Regions from separate parts of the Hominibacterium faecale genome, predicted to be linked through region 3. Evidence: riboswitches for the same ligand, from Rfam matches in the RefSeq annotation. Region 3 holds a riboswitch; each other region holds the start of a gene.
The links. A riboswitch is a leader RNA that binds a small molecule or an ion and turns the genes downstream of it on or off. The one in region 3 is predicted to bind molybdenum cofactor.
Positions count from the first base shown of each region.

Region 1: another riboswitch for molybdenum cofactor. It lies ahead of LG211_RS13320 (ABC transporter substrate-binding protein); the one in region 3 lies ahead of LG211_RS15930 (molybdopterin-dependent oxidoreductase).
Region 2: another riboswitch for molybdenum cofactor. It lies ahead of LG211_RS10255 (fibronectin type III domain-containing protein); the one in region 3 lies ahead of LG211_RS15930 (molybdopterin-dependent oxidoreductase).
Region 4: another riboswitch for molybdenum cofactor. It lies ahead of LG211_RS06320 (molybdopterin-dependent oxidoreductase); the one in region 3 lies ahead of LG211_RS15930 (molybdopterin-dependent oxidoreductase).

Region 1 covers NZ_JAJAGH010000009.1:59,964-64,414, reverse strand. Annotated here, with positions in the region: gene LG211_RS13330 (NlpC/P60 family protein) at 1-539, shown strand, start outside; gene LG211_RS13325 (HesA/MoeB/ThiF family protein) at 536-1,225, shown strand; molybdenum cofactor riboswitch at 1,377-1,506, shown strand; gene LG211_RS13320 (ABC transporter substrate-binding protein) at 1,598-2,479, shown strand; gene LG211_RS13315 (ABC transporter permease) at 2,558-3,253, shown strand; gene LG211_RS13310 (ABC transporter ATP-binding protein) at 3,264-3,968, shown strand; gene mobB (molybdopterin-guanine dinucleotide biosynthesis protein B) at 3,981-4,451, shown strand, end outside.
Region 2 covers NZ_JAJAGH010000007.1:128,888-133,338, forward strand. Annotated here, with positions in the region: gene LG211_RS10250 (Ig-like domain-containing protein) at 1-494, opposite strand, end outside; gene LG211_RS10255 (fibronectin type III domain-containing protein) at 617-2,131, opposite strand; molybdenum cofactor riboswitch at 2,309-2,429, opposite strand; gene LG211_RS10260 (sulfurtransferase TusA family protein) at 2,875-3,141, shown strand; gene LG211_RS10265 (LysR family transcriptional regulator) at 3,097-3,975, opposite strand; gene LG211_RS10270 (YeeE/YedE thiosulfate transporter family protein) at 4,191-4,451, shown strand, end outside.
Region 3 covers NZ_JAJAGH010000012.1:45,524-49,974, reverse strand. Annotated here, with positions in the region: gene LG211_RS15940 (PD-(D/E)XK nuclease family protein) at 1-839, shown strand, start outside; gene LG211_RS15935 (nitroreductase family protein) at 851-1,639, shown strand; molybdenum cofactor riboswitch at 1,817-1,939, shown strand; gene LG211_RS15930 (molybdopterin-dependent oxidoreductase) at 2,149-4,451, shown strand, end outside.
Region 4 covers NZ_JAJAGH010000005.1:245,348-249,798, reverse strand. Annotated here, with positions in the region: gene LG211_RS06325 (pyridine nucleotide-disulfide oxidoreductase/dicluster-binding protein) at 1-322, opposite strand, end outside; gene LG211_RS06320 (molybdopterin-dependent oxidoreductase) at 412-3,327, opposite strand; molybdenum cofactor riboswitch at 3,407-3,534, opposite strand; gene LG211_RS06315 (radical SAM protein) at 3,857-4,451, shown strand, end outside.

The sequences.
Region 1 (4,451 bases), on a different contig from region 3:
CTGCGGCAAAAGAGCCAAGCAAAGCCACTCAGCCTGCGACTGAAGCGATAAAGCCGTCTGTGGACAATACCAAACCGTCCAAGCAGACAACGGAAAAACCGACCGCGAATACGGAAAAAGAGACGAGCACAGCAAAACCCGAGAAGGAGCCAACCACTCCTCCGGATAAGGAAACCAAACCCCCGGTTACGACCAATAAAGGACAGGCAGTCGTGGATTATGCCTTGCAGTTTGTCGGCAACCCGTATGTGTACGGTGGTTCCAGCCTGACAAACGGCACCGATTGTTCCGGTTTTACCATGAGTGTGTATGCCAAATTCGGCATCAAGCTTCCCCATTCCTCCAGCGCTCAGCGCTCCTGCGGAAGAGGGGTATCCTACAGCGAGGCAAAACCAGGTGATATTATCTGTTATGACGGCCACGTAGCGCTTTATATGGGAGGCGGTCAGATCGTCCACGCCAGCAATCCTACGGACGGGATTAAAATCAGCAAGGCGACTTATAAACCAATTCTAGCCGTAAGAAGGATCATTGAATGATGACTGCTGATAGATACGAGAGAAATATCGGTACAATTTCACTGGCAGAAAACGAGAAACTGCGAAACTCTTGGGTTTTGGTAGCTGGCTGCGGCGGCTTGGGAGGCCATGTAATCGAGGGTCTGGCCAGACTGGGAGTGGGTCAAATTACAGCCGTGGACGGAGACGTTTTTTCAGCCAGCAATTTGAACAGGCAGCTTCTCTCTACAGAAAGGACACTTGGACGCTACAAAGCCCTGGAAGCTCAGGAGAGGATTAAAATGGTCAACTCAGAGGTGCAGATCCATCCTTTGTGTCATTATATTGACGAGAACAATGTGGACGGCATTATAACGGATCGTTATGATGCCGTTGTCGATGCTTTGGATAATATAAAGGCCAGACGTCTTTTGGAACAAGGATGCCGGGAGCAAAAGCTCCCGTTGGTTCACGGTGCCATCGCCGGCTGGCATGGGCAGGCCGCGGTGATCATGCCGGGGGACGACCTCTTTGATAAAATCTACCCTGCTGGTTCTAATAAAGGTGCCGAGCAGGAAACTGGAAACCCAAGCTTCACGCCTGCAATGGTAGCAGCGGTCCAAGTGGCGGAGACCGTAAAGGTGCTCCTTGGAAAACCACAGATTTTGCGCAATCGTCTGCTGACCATCGATCTGCTCAATCAGGAATATGAAGTGATTCGATTCTGATCTGAATGTGGAAGATGTTTGAATCTAAGGGGAATTATGATAGTTTTATGGTAATTTGTCTTGACAGACGGGTTGATTTCATGCGAAAATACCAATGGCTGCTGAGATGACGCAGCGGGCCGGATCATTGCCCAAAATGATCCTTACAACTGAATAGAAAATGTTCCGAGTCAATACAGCCTAACCGTCCGCAGCAAAAGGCGCATGGCACTTGACCGTTCAGGGTCCTAGAGGAAACTCTCCGGCCTCCCAGTGTGGAAAGGAATACGATGTATGTCAAAATACAGAATATAACCTTTCATTTCAATGCAATGAAAGGTTTTTTGTTCTGTTTTTTGGGTAAATTATTTTTGTTACTGAGGAGGAGAAAAAATGAGAAGTAAGAAGAGAGTGTTTGCATGCGTGCTGGCGCTGATGATGGTATTTTCCACAGCAGCTATGCTGAGTGCATGCGGCAGCGGAGACGACAAAGAAGCGGCCAAGGAACCGGCCAATCCCAAGCTGATTTTGGCAACCACCACCAGCACCAAGGACAGCGGACTTTTAGATTCGATTCTGCCTGAATTCGAGAAGGAAAGCGGCTACAAAGTTGACGTTGTATCCGTAGGATCCGGCGAAGCCATGGCAATGGGCGAAAAGGGCGAAGCAGACGTACTGCTCGTACACTCACCTGCTGCTGAAAAGGAATATGTGGAAGGCGGCCATGCGGACAAAGACGGAAGACTGGACGTTATGTACAATGACTTTGTTGTACTGGGACCAAAGGATGATCCGGCGGCTATCGAAAAGAACGCAAAAGAAGACGCAATTAAGGCTTTCACAACCATTAAGGACCAGAAAAAAAAGTTCGTATCCAGGGCAGATGACTCCGGTACCCACAAGAAAGAACTTTCTATTTGGGAAAAGGCAAAGATTGAACCGAAAGGCGACTGGTATATCGAAGCTGCGGCTGGAATGGGCGATGTAATCACCATGACCGATGAAATGGTGGGCTACACCCTTTCCGATCGAGCAACCTGGCTCAACGTGGGCAAAAATACCCAGCTGAAGATCGTCAGCGAAAAAGACCCAAGCGGCGTGCTCAACAACCAGTACGGCGTTATCTGTGTAAATCCTGAAAAGAATGAAAACATCAACGCTGAGGGTGCGAAAGCATTCCAGAACTGGATCGTTTCAGAAGCAACACAGAAGCTGATCGGTGAATACGGAGTGGAAGAATATGGACAGGCTCTGTTCGTTCCCAACGCAAAATAACGGATTTGATAAGCAAAGGACGGGAGACAATCCTGTCCTTTTTTGATATAATAGGACTGATTTGAGAAAGGATCATTTATGGATGCAATTGGACATGGAATTATCGAAGCCTTTAAACTGATCTTTGCCGGCGACGGGGAAATTTTTGAAATCGTAGGGCTATCTCTCTACGTTTCTTGCTTTTCTGTGGTGTTTTCCACTTGCGCTGGCATACCTCTGGGTATTCTCCTGGGAACGCACCAATTCAGAGGCAAAGGCGTCGTAGTCAGATTAATTTACACCTTTATGAGCCTGCCCCCTGTCATCGCGGGATTGACGGTATTTCTGATTCTGATGCGGAGAGGACCGCTGGGAAGTTTGCAGCTGAATTATACGGTGACGGCGATGATTATCGCTCAAATCTGCCTTGTGACGCCCATCATCATCGGCCTGACTTACAATTTGGTAAAGGAAAAGGCGCCTGTAGTAAACCGCCTGGGTATGACCCTGGGAGCGGAACGGCTGGACCGGATGAAACTGCTCATTTACGAGATGCGCGTGGGCATTACCACAGCTGTCGTTACCGGATTTGGCAGGGCCATCTCCGAAGTGGGAGCCGTTATGATTGTCGGCGGCAATATCAAAGGACAGACCCGGGTTATGACCACCTATATTTCAGAATTGAAAGGCATGGGATACTATGACCGCGCCATAGCCGTGGGCATTATCCTGCTGACCCTTTCATTTTTGGTAAACGCTGTATTGTATAATTTTCAGGAACGGGAAAGCAGATAGGAGGTGCGGCTTGGAACTGAGATTTGAAGAGCTGACACGGGCATATGAAGGAAAAAAAGTGCTGGATCTGAAAGCAGGAGCCATTGTCAGCGGCAGCAGGACCGGGGTCATCGGGCCTAACGGAGCCGGAAAGAGCACGCTGCTCAACCTGATCGGAGGACTGGACCGGGCTGACGGGGGCCGGATCTATTACGATGGAAAAAACCAGATTCCAAAGAATGAAATTACTCAGGTCTTCCAGACCCCTTATTTGATTACGACCACCGTAGAAAAAAATATTGCCTACCCGCTGAAGCTGCGGGGATGGGGTGAAGATGAAATTGAGGAAAGAGTCGCCCAGCTCTGCCAGGAGCTGGATTTAACCGGCATGAGAAAGAAAAAGGCTTGGAAGCTGTCGGGGGGAGAAACCCAAAAAGTTGCTTTAGCCAGAGCGCTGTCCTTTCACCCCAGACTGCTGCTGCTGGATGAGCCAACAGCAAATATCGACCCTTCCACCACGGCAGAAATCGAAAAGATGCTGATAAAAATCAACGAGGAAGAGAAAACTACCGTTGTATTGGTCACCCACAACCTGGCTCAGGCCAAAAGGACCTGCGACCGATGTTTGTTCCTCAAAAGCGGGCAGCTGATCGAAACGGGCAGGGCTGATCAGATACTGGCAAATCCCAAGGAGGAATTGACCAGAAAATTTATAGCAGGAGAACTGCTGATTTAAGGAGCGATAGCGATGCGAGTCATTATGGTAAAAGGGTTTTCAAAAACAGGGAAAACGACCACGGTTACGCAGATCATTAAAGAACTGCGCAGGCGGGGATACAGCGTGGGAACGGTAAAGGATATTCACTATGAGAAGTTTGCCATGGATCATCCGGGGACGGATACCTATAAGCACACCCAGGCAGGGGCCCAGCGGGTAACTGCGCTGGGAGAGAAGGAGACGGACATCCTGCTGTCGCGCAGGATGGACATTGACGCTGTCCTGAAATATTATAAAGAGGATTTTATCATCCTGGAGGGCGACAGCGGCGCAGACTGCCCGGCCATTTTGACCGGAGCGACCGAGGAGGATCTGGCAAAACGCATGACCGATCAAGTGATCGCTGTATCGGGGATCATTTCCGGAAAACTGGACCATTACGGCCGGCTTCCGGTGATTAATTGTTTAGAGGAGGTAGAGAAAATGGCTGATTTAATCGAG
Region 2 (4,451 bases), on a different contig from region 3:
GTGGTTAGGGTTCCGCCAGTAATATTCGATGGCGCCGTCATCAACATGGTATTTCCGCCAGTTCCCTGGTATCCATATGTGGTTGACTCCTCTACGGTCACCGTAATGCTGTCGGTTGCCAGGATTGTACCCGTACAATCGCCGCTAGGTCCTGTTCCTGTTCCTCCTGGGGCCTCACCTTCTCTCAGCGTTGCGGTTAGTGTTGTGGTTCCTTCTGCAACAGGCGTAATATTGCCTTTGTGAATACCGATTGTCGCAACACTTTTATTGCTGCTTGTCCAGTCAATATGCACAGTTGTCCCCGCTGGCTGCGTGATATCTGCAGCTGCCTGCGGATTCGTTCCGGTTAATATGGTCCCAGGATCTTGAATCGCTACATCATACCCAGCTACAACGGATTGGGCAAACGCCATCCCTGGCATCATTGCCATCACCATCATCAACGCCATTACGACGCTGACAATGATCCTCTTATTGCTTTTTGCAAGATTCATTTTTTCGTCCTCCTTTTTAAATGTAATAATAAGCTATATATAATTACTCTGCATCGCTGGATGCAAAGGAATTATCATTTGTTTAGTAGGCTAAATCGATGGGCCGGTTTACACCAAAACATTTATTTTACCTTTACTGTCCTCAATTGTGACGTCTTTCCGTATACCTTCTTACCGTCCACCACTTTATACGCGCGGACTTTGTAGTAATACCGCTTTCCTTTTTTGAGGCCCTTATCCGTATATTTGTTCTTTACTGTGATGCTTGCTTTTATATATTTGCCATTTTTGCTTGTGCTTCTATACAATACATATTTATCCGCACCTGAAACTTTACTCCACTTTGCCGCAGCTTTTCTTTTCCCTGCCTTTACTTTCAAGGCCGGTTTGGAAGGCACCGGCCTTATTGATTTCTTTGCAGAGTAGCTGCCATAAACTTTTTGTCCATTGACAAGCCGATAAGCCCTCACTTTATATGCGTACGTCTTTCCTGTTTTCAGATTTTTTCCGACATAGCTGCGGGCAGTTGTATGTTTTACAGGCTTGTATTTCTTCGATTTTGCGTTATATCGATAGACGGTATAACCATCGGCCTTTGCGGCTTTTGACCAGGTCAGCTTTACACGATTGTAGCTGGACGAAACTGCTTTTAATGATACTTTCGCAATTACGGGAGTTACTTCCACTGGACAGGAAGCCTTCAGATTTGTTCCATCCTTTGTTACTGCCGTAATTGTCGTTTTGCCTGCTTTCATCGCTTTGACTTCACCATTGGAATCAACTACGGCAACTGCTTTGTCTGCCGAAGTCCATGTTACTGCTTTTTCTTTTACATTTTCAGGCTTAATGGCGGCCTTTAATGTTTTAGTCTGGCCTTCTTTTAAGGTTACTTTACTTCCCAGGGAAATGCTCTGTGCAAAAGCATCTGTGGAAAAATGGAAAACAATCTTTTTATCCAGCAATGTCTGTACGCCCATGCCTGACTCAAGGACCAGTACATACTGTGTATTAGCAGCTAATGCGTTAGCAGGAATCTCCAAAAATACATCGAACCCTCTGAGCGGTCCGGAACCAGTTCCCCCGCCATTGGCCAGCCTCTGATGTTTCCAGCCCTTGTAAATCTGAGTACCTGTCAGGACAACCGTGCCGTCCGTCTTCTGAATGCTCATCTTGGGAATAATATTACTAGCCATAATTTGGTCATTGCACTTGGCAGTCTGTGAACCGCCCAGGAAAAATCCAAACTTAATGGGTTGGGTCGGATTTAAAGTTCCCTGAATATAGTTGTCCCAGTATGCGCTAACGGACGTGTCGGTCATAATCGAATAGTTATAGCCATAAGAATTCACATACGGATGGCTATCATCTGCCATACCGCCGTTCTCTTTTTCTATATCTGCCCCATTGAAAAAATACTGTTTTATATTCGTTGTACCATATTGTCCAATTCTGCTATCCTTAGAATTAACGGAAGCATCTATATAGTTTACGAACATGCCCTGGTTCTGTGATGTCTGGGATAGAGCCGTATTCCCTGCTGTGTTTGCGAACGCCATTCCCGGCACCATGACCATGACCATCATCAGGGCCGTTACTACACTGACAGTGATCCTCTTTTTGCCTTTTGCAAGATTCATTTTTCATCCTCCTCGTTCAATATACGAATAAGTTGATAGAACGCCTCACATCTCGAAATGCAAAAGAAGTATCACGCACTTCACTTTAACATTTTAAATCGATAAACTTGTTGCCACAAAAATAAGGAATGCATATAAAAAATAAAACTCTTTCCTAAAAAACGGGAAAGAGTGATTTACCTCTGATACATCATTCCTTTCCAAAACACGGGAGGCAGCACCGTTTCCAGTATTACCCATCGACGCTCAACCATAGGCCAAAGCCTTTAGGTTTTCACGTTCGGAACCATCAATATTTACTTTTATAATCCAAAATTTACTAGATTCAGTTACATTGTATTATAGCTCGTATCTTTTCGCAAGTTTTTTCTTACTTCTTCGATTTTTTTCTTCATTATGAGACATGATGTGCTTTCTTTATCCCTATTATACTACAGCAAACGACAAATTTCCGTTGTCTTACCAACATTTTCTAATCTTTTATAAAAAACGTGGAAATGACGGAATCAAAGATTCCTATTTCCACATGTCGCCCGTAAGGGGGCGACTCTTTGCAAGGTACTGTTGCCGGTAACGTAGTGCGGAAAAACATCCGCTGGCTGATCCCACTGTACACCGTTGGATCTGGAAATTCTTATCAGCCTATTTTTATTTACCAGCTCGCGAATACGTTTTACTTGGCATTTACTTTTGCTTATTTTTGTTCTATGATATATAGAATCTTTGTTAAAGGAGGCGTTTATATGAAGAAACTCGATTGTTTAGGCCAAATCTGCCCCATTCCTGTCATGCGGCTGCAAAACGAACTGTCGGTCATCGGGCAGGGTGAAGAGGTTATGCTCGTAACGGATCATAGTTGTACCTGCAAATCCGTTCAAGAATTCTGCAGGGCCAAAGAACTGGTCTGTTCATGCGAGGAGGTGATGAACGGTATCTGGGAAATCACCATCCGCAGCGCTCCCGAGTCAGCAAATCATCGAGTCAAGCATTCGTTCCAGATAGGCAAATAAATCTTTTATTTGTACATCTTCCTGTTGAGATTTTGGATTTTTGATTAAATAGTAACGAAACTTAAATTCAAACTCTTCTATTTCGATAATTTCCAACTGTTTGTTATACAATTCTTTCTTTATGGACGAATATGGGAGAAAAGCTGCCCCCATCCCATTGACTACCGACTGTTTTGCCGACTCAAAGGATTCAAATTGGCAGGTCACATTCATTTGCTGCCTGGAAACTCCTTTTTGAGCGAGATACCCATCCAGCTTCTGTTGGGTTCTGTGACTGCCGCTGATCATCATCATCGGTAGTTGTTGCAATTCATCCAAGTCCATTTTCTTTCGTTTGTGCGTTCTCGGAGTCATGACCAAATGCACTGGATCAGAGAACATAAAACGGCTATATAATTCTTTATTTGCAGGAGGCCCGACGATAAATCCAATATCACCCTGACCGGCATTGATTTTTTGTTCGATCTGTGCGCTGGACATTACTTTCGTCTCCAAGCGGACTTCTTGAAATTTTTTCTGTATTTGAAACAGCGCACAAGGCAGTGCATAAGTATAAATCACATCCATGGAAAGGATATGGAAACAACGATCCTTTTTCTGCAAAAGTTCCAGTTGGTTGACCAGTGTCTGATAAACGCCCAAAATTTCCTGGGCACGCTGATATACTAGTTCACCGGCAGGAGTCATACTCACGCCCTGATTACTCCTGTCAAGCAGCCGGCAGCCAAAGGAATTTTCCATTGACTTGATTTGCTGGCTCAGTGCGGACTGCGATACGTGAAGACGTTCGGCTGCCTTTGTAATACTTCCATTGTTAATAATTTCAATAAACATAAACAGTGTATCGATATTCATCCCTACCTCCAATCCTATCTTACACCAGGATTATCCCATAACTATGCCCACTATTATATCACAACAATCTGAATTGTCATAAGATTTTCTAATATAGCTTCACGTATTACGATTACCCGATTAATTACGCCCATGCTATAATGATCCCATAGTCATCGTCAAAGAATTAACAGTGATAGAAAGGAGAAACGAAAATGGGTGAAGGCCAGAGTAAACCATCGTCCATAGAGCGCAGTCCCAGAAAACGGACACCCCGCAAACCAAAAAAAAGCCAGATTCCCTATGCGATTCTGGTTACCATCGGAATCATCTTAATCGCATGGCTGGTAAATCGCGGCAGTACCACTGCCGCAATCGGCTGGATCTTCGGAATCGCATTCGGATATGTCCTTCAGCGATCCAGATTCTGTTTTACCGCTTCTATGCGGGACCCGTGGATTACCGGCAGTACTTCC
Region 3 (4,451 bases):
AAAAGATCGGGAGCATCCTTTCGCGGGAGGCGCTTTTGTACCGGGAGGGCATGCTCTCCTCCGGCAGTGAAGAGGCCTATCGAACCAAGCGGCTCCATGAGATTTGCAGTGAAATCAGCTGGGTTCTCATCGACCATGTAAGGCGGGGCAGCATCCGAACCATTGCCTTTGAACAGGCATTCGGCAGAGGAAGGAGCATCCCGCCGGTGATAGTAGAAACCAGCCAGGGAGACGTCTTTATTGAAGGTAAGATCGACCGGGTAGATCTGTTGGATGACGGCCGGGTCAAGGTCATCGATTACAAGACGGGTAATGAAACCTTCCGTGTCCATGAAGCAGAAAAGGGATTTCGCCTCCAGCTGATGCTTTATTTAAAAGCCGCCCAGCAAAAAGAGCGGGAGCCTGCCGGCGTGTTCTACTTTCTCATCAGCGAACCATCTGTGAGCGCAGATGCGATCAAACCCGAGGAGCTTGGGGAGAAGGTGGAGCAGGAAGCAAAGAAAGCGTGCAAGATGGACGGGGTCATGGTGGATGATCCCCAGGTGATCCGGGACATTGCCGGAGATTTTTCCGGGTATTCGGACGTGGTTCCCATTCGCCAGACACAGAAGGGCTTTTCCGGGACCGGGGCCGGAAAACTGCTGGATGAGGAAACCTTTTTACAGCTGCAGGAAAAGGTGGATGAGACAGTGAGCGAGCTGTGCCAGGAGCTGCTTTCGGGGAACATCGCCGTAAAGCCGAAAAAATCCGGTCAGGTGAGCGCCTGCACCTATTGTAAGTACAAGGGCATCTGCCAGTTTGACCTGGCCTTTGAAGGATGCAGATATGAGATTATTTAAATGGAGGTTGAATGATGATAAAATTTGATATGGAAAAGTGTGTTGAATGCCTGAAATGTGTATCCGTATGCCCCTTTACCGTGCTGGGGGAAAAGGATGGAAGGCCCCAGCTGAGAGAGGGAAAGGCTTGTCTCAAATGTATGCACTGCGCGGCTGCATGTCCCCAAAACGCCATTTGCTGGGATGACAAACCGGCTGTACTTGACCGAACTTTGCCCGCACTTTCCCAGGGCTTTGCCGAAGACTTGGATAACCACATCCTGACCAGAAGATCCTATCGCCATTTCAAGCAGACGCCGCCCGACCGGGAGCTGGTGCGCCACGCATTGGAAATGGCAGCCTGGGCGCCCAGCGCCAAAAACCAGCATCCGGCCAAGTGGATGGTCATCGATTCCAAAGAGGTGATTGAAAAAATGATGGGGTACATATTGGACTATGTGAAAGAAACGGGAACATCTCCGGAAATCGCCAGCGAATATGAAGAGGGCAACAATGTGGTTATGGGAACAGCGCCCATACTGATTCTGTGCTATGGAAGAAATAACGCCATTAATTCGCCGGCCGATACGGCCATCGCCATGACCACTGCCGAACTGGTCCTTCAAGCTAGAGGCATCGGAACCTGCTGGGCCGGCTATTTGACAAGAATGTGCAACGCGATCCCCCAGATCCGGGAACTTCTGCCGCCGCTGCCGGACAACAACAGCTTTTACGGCGCTTTTATGGCTGGCTATCCCCAGCAGGAAGAATACTTCCATATCCCGGAACGGTTAAAACGGGAAGACATAAAATGGGTATAAAGTAGTAGAAAAAACTTTCTCAAAACAAATATCCAATTTACAATAAATGAGATTAATTCTCAAGGATTTTAAAATTAGCAACTTGATTTGCAGTAAAATCGCAAAATAGTACAAAAATAATGGTTTCTCCTGTTGACATACAGGAGAACAAACTGATAAAATGTTGTCAATGTAACAGATAAGATAGAGATCCGAGTCCCGAATTCCTTCGCTGCGGAACGCATGGAATCGGGACCAATGGGTTCACTGCGGAAACGCGTGGGCCTCCCGTGTTTGGAAAGGATGGATGATCTGGCAGCCAGGCCGAAACCGTCAGCTTTGCGGCAGTCGTTTATATGCAGCAGCCGAGCTGATTGGAATGTAGGGTTTCTTTAGCTGCGCAGTACATATGTTTTGAGGAGCAGATCGCAACCTAGACCTTTCCGCACAAATGAGCGGAGGGTCTTTATTTTTTCAGATTGTTACCAAGTTAAAACAAGTTTTATTGGAAAAATCGGAGGCAAGCTATTATGAATTTGAAGAAAATGACCCTGAACATCAACGGCGCGGACCGTATGTTCATCTGCGATCCCGAAAAGGACACGCTGGCATCCGTACTGCGTCGTCTGGGCCTGACTGGAACGAAAGTAGGCTGCGGTACCGGCGTATGCGGAGCATGCTCTGTTATTCTGGACGGAAAAGTAATCCGTTCCTGTACCAGAAAGATCAAGAATGTTAAAGAATACAGTTCCGTTATGACGATCGAAGGAATCGGAACAGTACTGAACCCGCATCCGCTCCAGTATGCATGGGTACATCTCGGAGCCGTACAGTGCGGATTCTGCGTACCTGGATTTATTGTATCTGCTTATCAGCTGCTACTGGACAATCCAAACCCGACAAGAGAAGATGTTCGTGATTGGTTCCAGAAACATAGAAATGTCTGCAGATGCACTGGTTACAAGCAGATTGTGGACGCTGTTATGGAAGCGGCTGCGATTATGCGCGGAGAAAAGACATTTGACGATATTACTTATGACTGGTCAAAGGATGTAGGCGATTTCTACGGCAAACCGCTCATCAGACCCAATGCCATGCCTAAGGCCTGCGGTGTATGCGACTACGGTGATGATGTAGAACTGCACATGCCGGAAGAAACACTCAAGGTTGAACTGGTTCAGCCAAGAAAGTACAGCCACGCGAAGATTATCAACATCGATTGCAGCGAAGCGGAAAAAATGCCTGGCGTAGTAAAGATTGTTACTGCTGAAGATGTAAAAGGTGCAAACAGACTGATGACCTATGCTTTCTCAGAAAGAACGGTTGAAATGCAGCAGGCGCATCACGTTTTGGCTGAAGATGAAATCCTTTATTATGGTGATGTTGTTGCGCTGGTATGCGCAGACACAAGAGCGCATGCAAAAGCCGCGGCAGACGCAGTAAAGGTTGAACTTGAGCCGCTGCCTGAATATATGAATTATCTGGAAGCTGTTACTCCGGACGCTGAGAAAATCCATGACTGGATGCCGGATACATACGGTAAAAACATTTACTCCGAGCTTCCTGTACTCAAGGGCGATCATGAGAAGGTTCCGGAAATCATCGGCGATGCTGCATACTCGGTAGAGGGTTCCTTCTATTCATCCAGAGAGCCGCATATGTCCATCGAAGGTGATGTTATGCAGGCATACTATGATGAAGATGACAACCTTTGCATCCACTGCAAGACGATGACCTTATACTTTGACAGAGATGAAATCGCAGAAGCGATCGGAGTTCCGGTTGAAAAACTGAGAGTTATCGAAAATCCGACCGGAGGATCTTTCGGATGGGCTATGAGTGCTCACACTTATTCCATGGTCGGCATGGCTGCCAAGGTTACCGGCATGCCTTGCTCACTGTCGATGGATTACGGTCAGTTCATGGCAGTATCCGGCAAACGTTCTCCGGCTTACTTCAACGCCAAGCTTGCCTGCGATAAGGACGGCATGTTCGTTGCCGGCGAATTTGACGCAGGACTGGACCATGGTCCGTTCTTAGAACTGGGTGACGACAAACTGACTAAGATTTCAAGATTTATGTTCTACCCGTATTACATGCCCAATGTGGTAGGTCTCTCAAGAGTAGCTGCTACAAACCACTCCTTCGGTACTGCATATAGAGGATACGGTGCTCCGCAGGCATTTACATGCTCCGAAGCGCTGGTGGACATGCTGGCTGAAAAAGCGGGAATCGATCCGTTTGAAATCAGATATAAGAATATCGCAAGACCGGGACAGGACAATCTGAACCAGTATCCGTTCCTCCATTATCCAATGGAAGAAATGATGGATAAATTAAAACCGATGTATGAGGAAGCTGTTGCAAAGGCGAAAGCTGAATCAACAGACGAAATCAAGAAGGGTGTCGGTATCGCCTGGGGCGGATATAACGTAGGCCTGGGTGCGGTTGACGAAGCCCATGTTGCCATCGAGCTGATGCCTGGAGACAGACCGAAGTTCAGAAAATACGATACATGGCAGGATCAGGGACAGGGCGGCGACCAGGGTTCCCTCATTTGTACGCTGGAAGCTCTCAAGCCTTACTTCCCGGACGTTACACCGGATGACATCAAGCTGATCCAGACAGACAGCAAATACTGTCCGAACACCGGTGAGTCTGCAGGTTCCAGATCCCATTATGCCAACGGTAAAGCAAGTATCGTAGCTGCTAAGAATATCGCAGATGCAATGAGAAAGCCCGACGGTACTTACAGAACTTATGACGAAATGGTTGCAGAAGGAATTCCGACAAGATACGACGGAGACTGGGCTACAGCTGACGAATACGATTG
Region 4 (4,451 bases), on a different contig from region 3:
GCTCTTTTTTCATCGGGATGTTATAGTCGGTAGCCGAGGTGTCTTTTGCAAATTCTATGGCTGCCTTTTCCAGAAGCGACAGCTCAATGGCGCCCCCGCAGTCTTTCCGCGGGCAGGCTTTTTTACAGGGTTCATCGCAAAGAGCATTGGCGATCCGGGGAAAGCCGGTGGCGTTGCGATAGACCTTAAAGGCAGCTTTAAAAGCGCCCCGCCGTGTTTTTTCTATAAAATTTAGAATATCCATATCAAAGGGGCAGTCGCCCACGCAATAAGGAATTTCTTTTTCCATACAGTCTTCAAAGTTTTTAAGATATCTCTTCATAAGTATCATCTCTCCATACAAGTATCGGCTTAAGGTTACCCCTAAGCCGATAAGATTGTATCATTGTTTTGCTGTTTTTATCAAGTGGTTTAGTCTGGAATATTGGTGATGGACTCGTAATCTTCCTTCTTATCCTCTGGGAACATGTCTTCGAACAGGTCAACCATCGGATTGTTCTTGATGTATTCCATTTCTTCGTAGAAATCCGAGCCCAGGAAGTATTTCTTAGGAGGCAGAACCTCTTCGCCCTTGGCGATCTTGTCGAGACCTTCCTTGATCTTTTCCGGGTAAGCCGGGATTTCGTAAATTCTTACGCCGCAAGCATTGTCGATGGCGTTTATAACAGCCATGTGTCCAGCGGACTGGAATGCTTCGGATGCGCCGGAGGAACCAAACGGGTTGGTATTTCTCGGCGTACAGTGATGGATCAGGTTGAAGTTGTCCGGGATATCCTTGATAGTCGGGATCCCTGCGCCGGCGATGTTGCTGTGCTTCTTGACATCTTCATAATTTTCCGTCAGAGCGAAGCCTATGCAGTGGGACAATCCGCCGTAAGCCTGACCGTTAACCGCAGCAATGTTTCCGATAACGCCAACGTCGTCTACACACCAGTAACCGATACAAGTAGCCTTGCCTGTCTTGGTGTCAACTTCAACTTCTGCCATATGCAGAGCATAGGTAAAGGCAGGAGTCGGATTTCCTACGCCTGTATTCGGATCCAGATATTTCAGCGTCATATCTTCCGGATTCTGGTACTGCGTTTCATATTTGGTCGGAATGCCTTCCGCAACCATTTCATCATAGGTTCTGTAAGTGCCGTCCGGCTTTCTCATAGCGTTCATCAGTTCATCAGCAGCCATGACAACGGCTTTACTGTTCATGTAATGCTGTCTTGATGATGCGGTAGCACCGGAGTCAGGACAGAATTTGGAGTCATTCTGAATCAGCACGATGTCGTCAGGGGTTACACCCAGAGGCTTGAGAGCTTCCAAAGTGGTAACCAGAGCGCCTACATCGCCGCCCTGTCCCTGATCCTGCCAGGTGTCGTATTTGGCAAATTTGCCGTTGGGCAGTAATTCCAGAGCAACGGTACACTGGTCGAAGATACCTTCTGTTACGTTGTATCCGCCCCATGCGATACCTACGCCTCTCTTCTTTTCAGGAGTAGATTCTTTGGCAACTCTTTCTTTTACTTCCTCATAAATCGGTTTTAAGATATCCATCATCTTTTCCATCGGGTATTCACGGAAAGGATACTGGTTGATGTTGGTATCTCCAGGTCTTGCGATGTTCTTATATCTGAATTCGAACGGATCCATGCCAATCTTCTTAGCCATCATATCAACCAGCGCCTCGGATGCTGTGTATGCCTGTGGTGATCCGTAGCCTCTGTACGCAGTTCCGTAGTTGTGGTTGGTGCAGGCAACTCTTGTCAGTCCCAGACAGTTGGGAATGTTGTATGGGAAGAACATGAACTTGGCCGGTCTTGTGATCAAGTCGTCGCCCAGTTCGTTGTAGGAACCGTGGTCCATACCGCAATCCCATTCTGCTCCGACGATCTTGCCGTCCTTGTCGCAGGCCAATCTTCCGTTGGTGTAGGACGGAGCGCGCTTTCCGGACAGAGCCATGAACTCAGGATAAGTAATGGATAATGCTACCGGCATATCGTCGCATGCCATGCAGGCAATCGCTGCCATCGCATATGTAGCTGCCGCGATACCCCAGCCGAAGGTAGCGCCTGTCGGGTTTTCGATGACTCTGATCTTCTCTGCAGGAAGGCCGGTCGCCTCTGCGATATCACCGATGTTGGAGTAAATCTGCATCGCTTTGCAATGAACGGTCAGCAGGCCGTCATCGCCCCAGTAAGCCTGTACTGTATCGCCTTCGATCGGCATATGGGGCTCTCTGGATGAATAGAAGGAACCTTCTACTACATAAGGCGCCTCGTCGATCAGTTCCGGCGTATCGTGTCCTGCGCCCTTAACGTTGGGCTGTTCGGACCATACGTTGGGATGATCGTCATGTATTCTCATGGCATCCGGCATAGCTGCTTCCAGATAAGTCTTGTATTCAGGCAGCTGTTCCCAATCGATGGTAACTTTCTTTGCCGCTTCCTGGGCGTGAGCCTTTGTATCGGCTACAACCAGAGCTACAACATCACCGTAGTTAAAGATCTTGTCTTCAACAAGGATTGGGTGGGACTGGCCGGTAGCCAGAGTTCTCGGTGTGAACGGCATGAATCCAAGTCTGTTGGGGCCTTTGATATCGGCCGCTGTAACAACCTTGTAAACGCCGGGCATTTTTTCTGCTTCTTCTTTATGTATAGCTTTCAGTTTTGCGTGGAAGGCGACTTTCGGCTGTACCAGTACGGCATGCAGCGTGTTCTCCGGCATCTTCAGTTCAATGTCGTCGCCGTAATCAGCAAGTCCGCATACCTTTGCCAGAGCAGCGGGACGAACCAGCGGCTGGCCGTAATATTCTTTGTTCTCCGGAAGTTTTACCATAATGTCTTCCAGAGCGCATTCGCCTCTCATAACCTTTGCAGCGTTCATGACAGCATCTACGATCTGCTTATAGCCTGTGCAGCGGCAGATGTTTCTGTTTTTCTGGAACCAGTCTCTTACCTCTTCTCTAGTCGGATCAGGGTTAGCCTGAAGCAGCGCGTAGGCCGATACAATGAATCCTGGAGTACAGAATCCGCATTGTACGGCTCCGGCATGCATAAATGCTACCTGAATCGGATGGAGATATCTGGGAGCTCCAATTCCTTCAATCGTTACTACTTCGCTGTACTCTTCGACCTTAGCGATCTTTTTCGTACAGGAACGAACTAGTTTGCCGTCCAGCATTACGGTACAAGAACCGCATACGCCGGATCCGCAGCCAACTTTTGTACCTGTGAGCCCTAAACGTCTGACAACATCAGCCAGAGTATCCTTTTCAGGATCACAGATGAACATTCGATCGGCACCATTGATGTTTAACGTCATTTTTCTCAATTTCATAATAATTTGCCTCCAATTAATTTTTCAATTGAACATACTTTAACGTTTCACATCCAATAACAAAGGCCTTTTCGTGCGTTTCGAAATGGTACACGAACCTTTCCAAACGCGGGAGGCTCATATGTTTCCACATAAACCCAACGTTTCCGCCTCCATAGCATTTTTTCAAAAGCCGTAGGAGCTCGGAAATCGGATTGTGTATTGAATTGTTACTACGGTTTTCATTTTATCAGTTCGTTCAGGGGCCTGTCAACCGCGGAAACCCTGATTTCAGTACAATCTTGCGGTCAAGCCCAGTACTAAGTAGCTATTATTTGAATTGTCTTAAATTTGTAAAAAATTTGTTACAATTTGCCGTAAAAACGGCCTCTTTTCGATCCGGCGGCGAACCTCCCCGGCGGCCTTACGGCCCGGTCCTGCAAAACATTTTCGGTCGCCCCTTGCCCATTTTGGGAATTTATAATAGAATGAAAAACAGATACTTTGTCCCCCAACCGGTTTGGGGGAGAGTAGGAACAGGAGAAGAAACATGAAACGATTATCGGAAGTTCAAAGCATATGCCCAGTCTGTGAAAAGCCGATCAAAGCTTTTTATACAGAGCGGGAGGGCAAAGTATTCTTTGAAAAAACATGTGAAGAACATGGCGAATTTCGCGCACTGGTTTCAAACCGCACAGATGATTATCTGGATTGGATCAAAAATCCGGTTGTCAATATTCCGCCCAAAACGGCGATGACCAAGGGCAGCGGGCAGGATGAATGCCCCCTTCACTGCGGCACCTGCGAAAACCATTTGCAGACCGCCTGCTGCGTGCTGATCGATATTACCAAGCGGTGCAATCAGCATTGTCCCTTCTGCTTTGCAAGGGCGGAAATGGATTCGGAGGAACCGGGCGATCCCAGCTTAAAAGAACTGGAAGCAAAATTCGATCTGCTGGTGGAGCTGGGGGAAGAACGGCCTTTCAACATTCAGCTGTCAGGAGGGGAGCCCACTGTCCGCGACGATCTGCCCCAGATCATCCGCATGGCCAGGTCCAAAGGATTTGAATACATACAGATTAACAGCAACGGCAGGCGAATCGCCCGCGAGGCCGGGTATGCCGCGGCGCTCAAAGAGGCGGGAG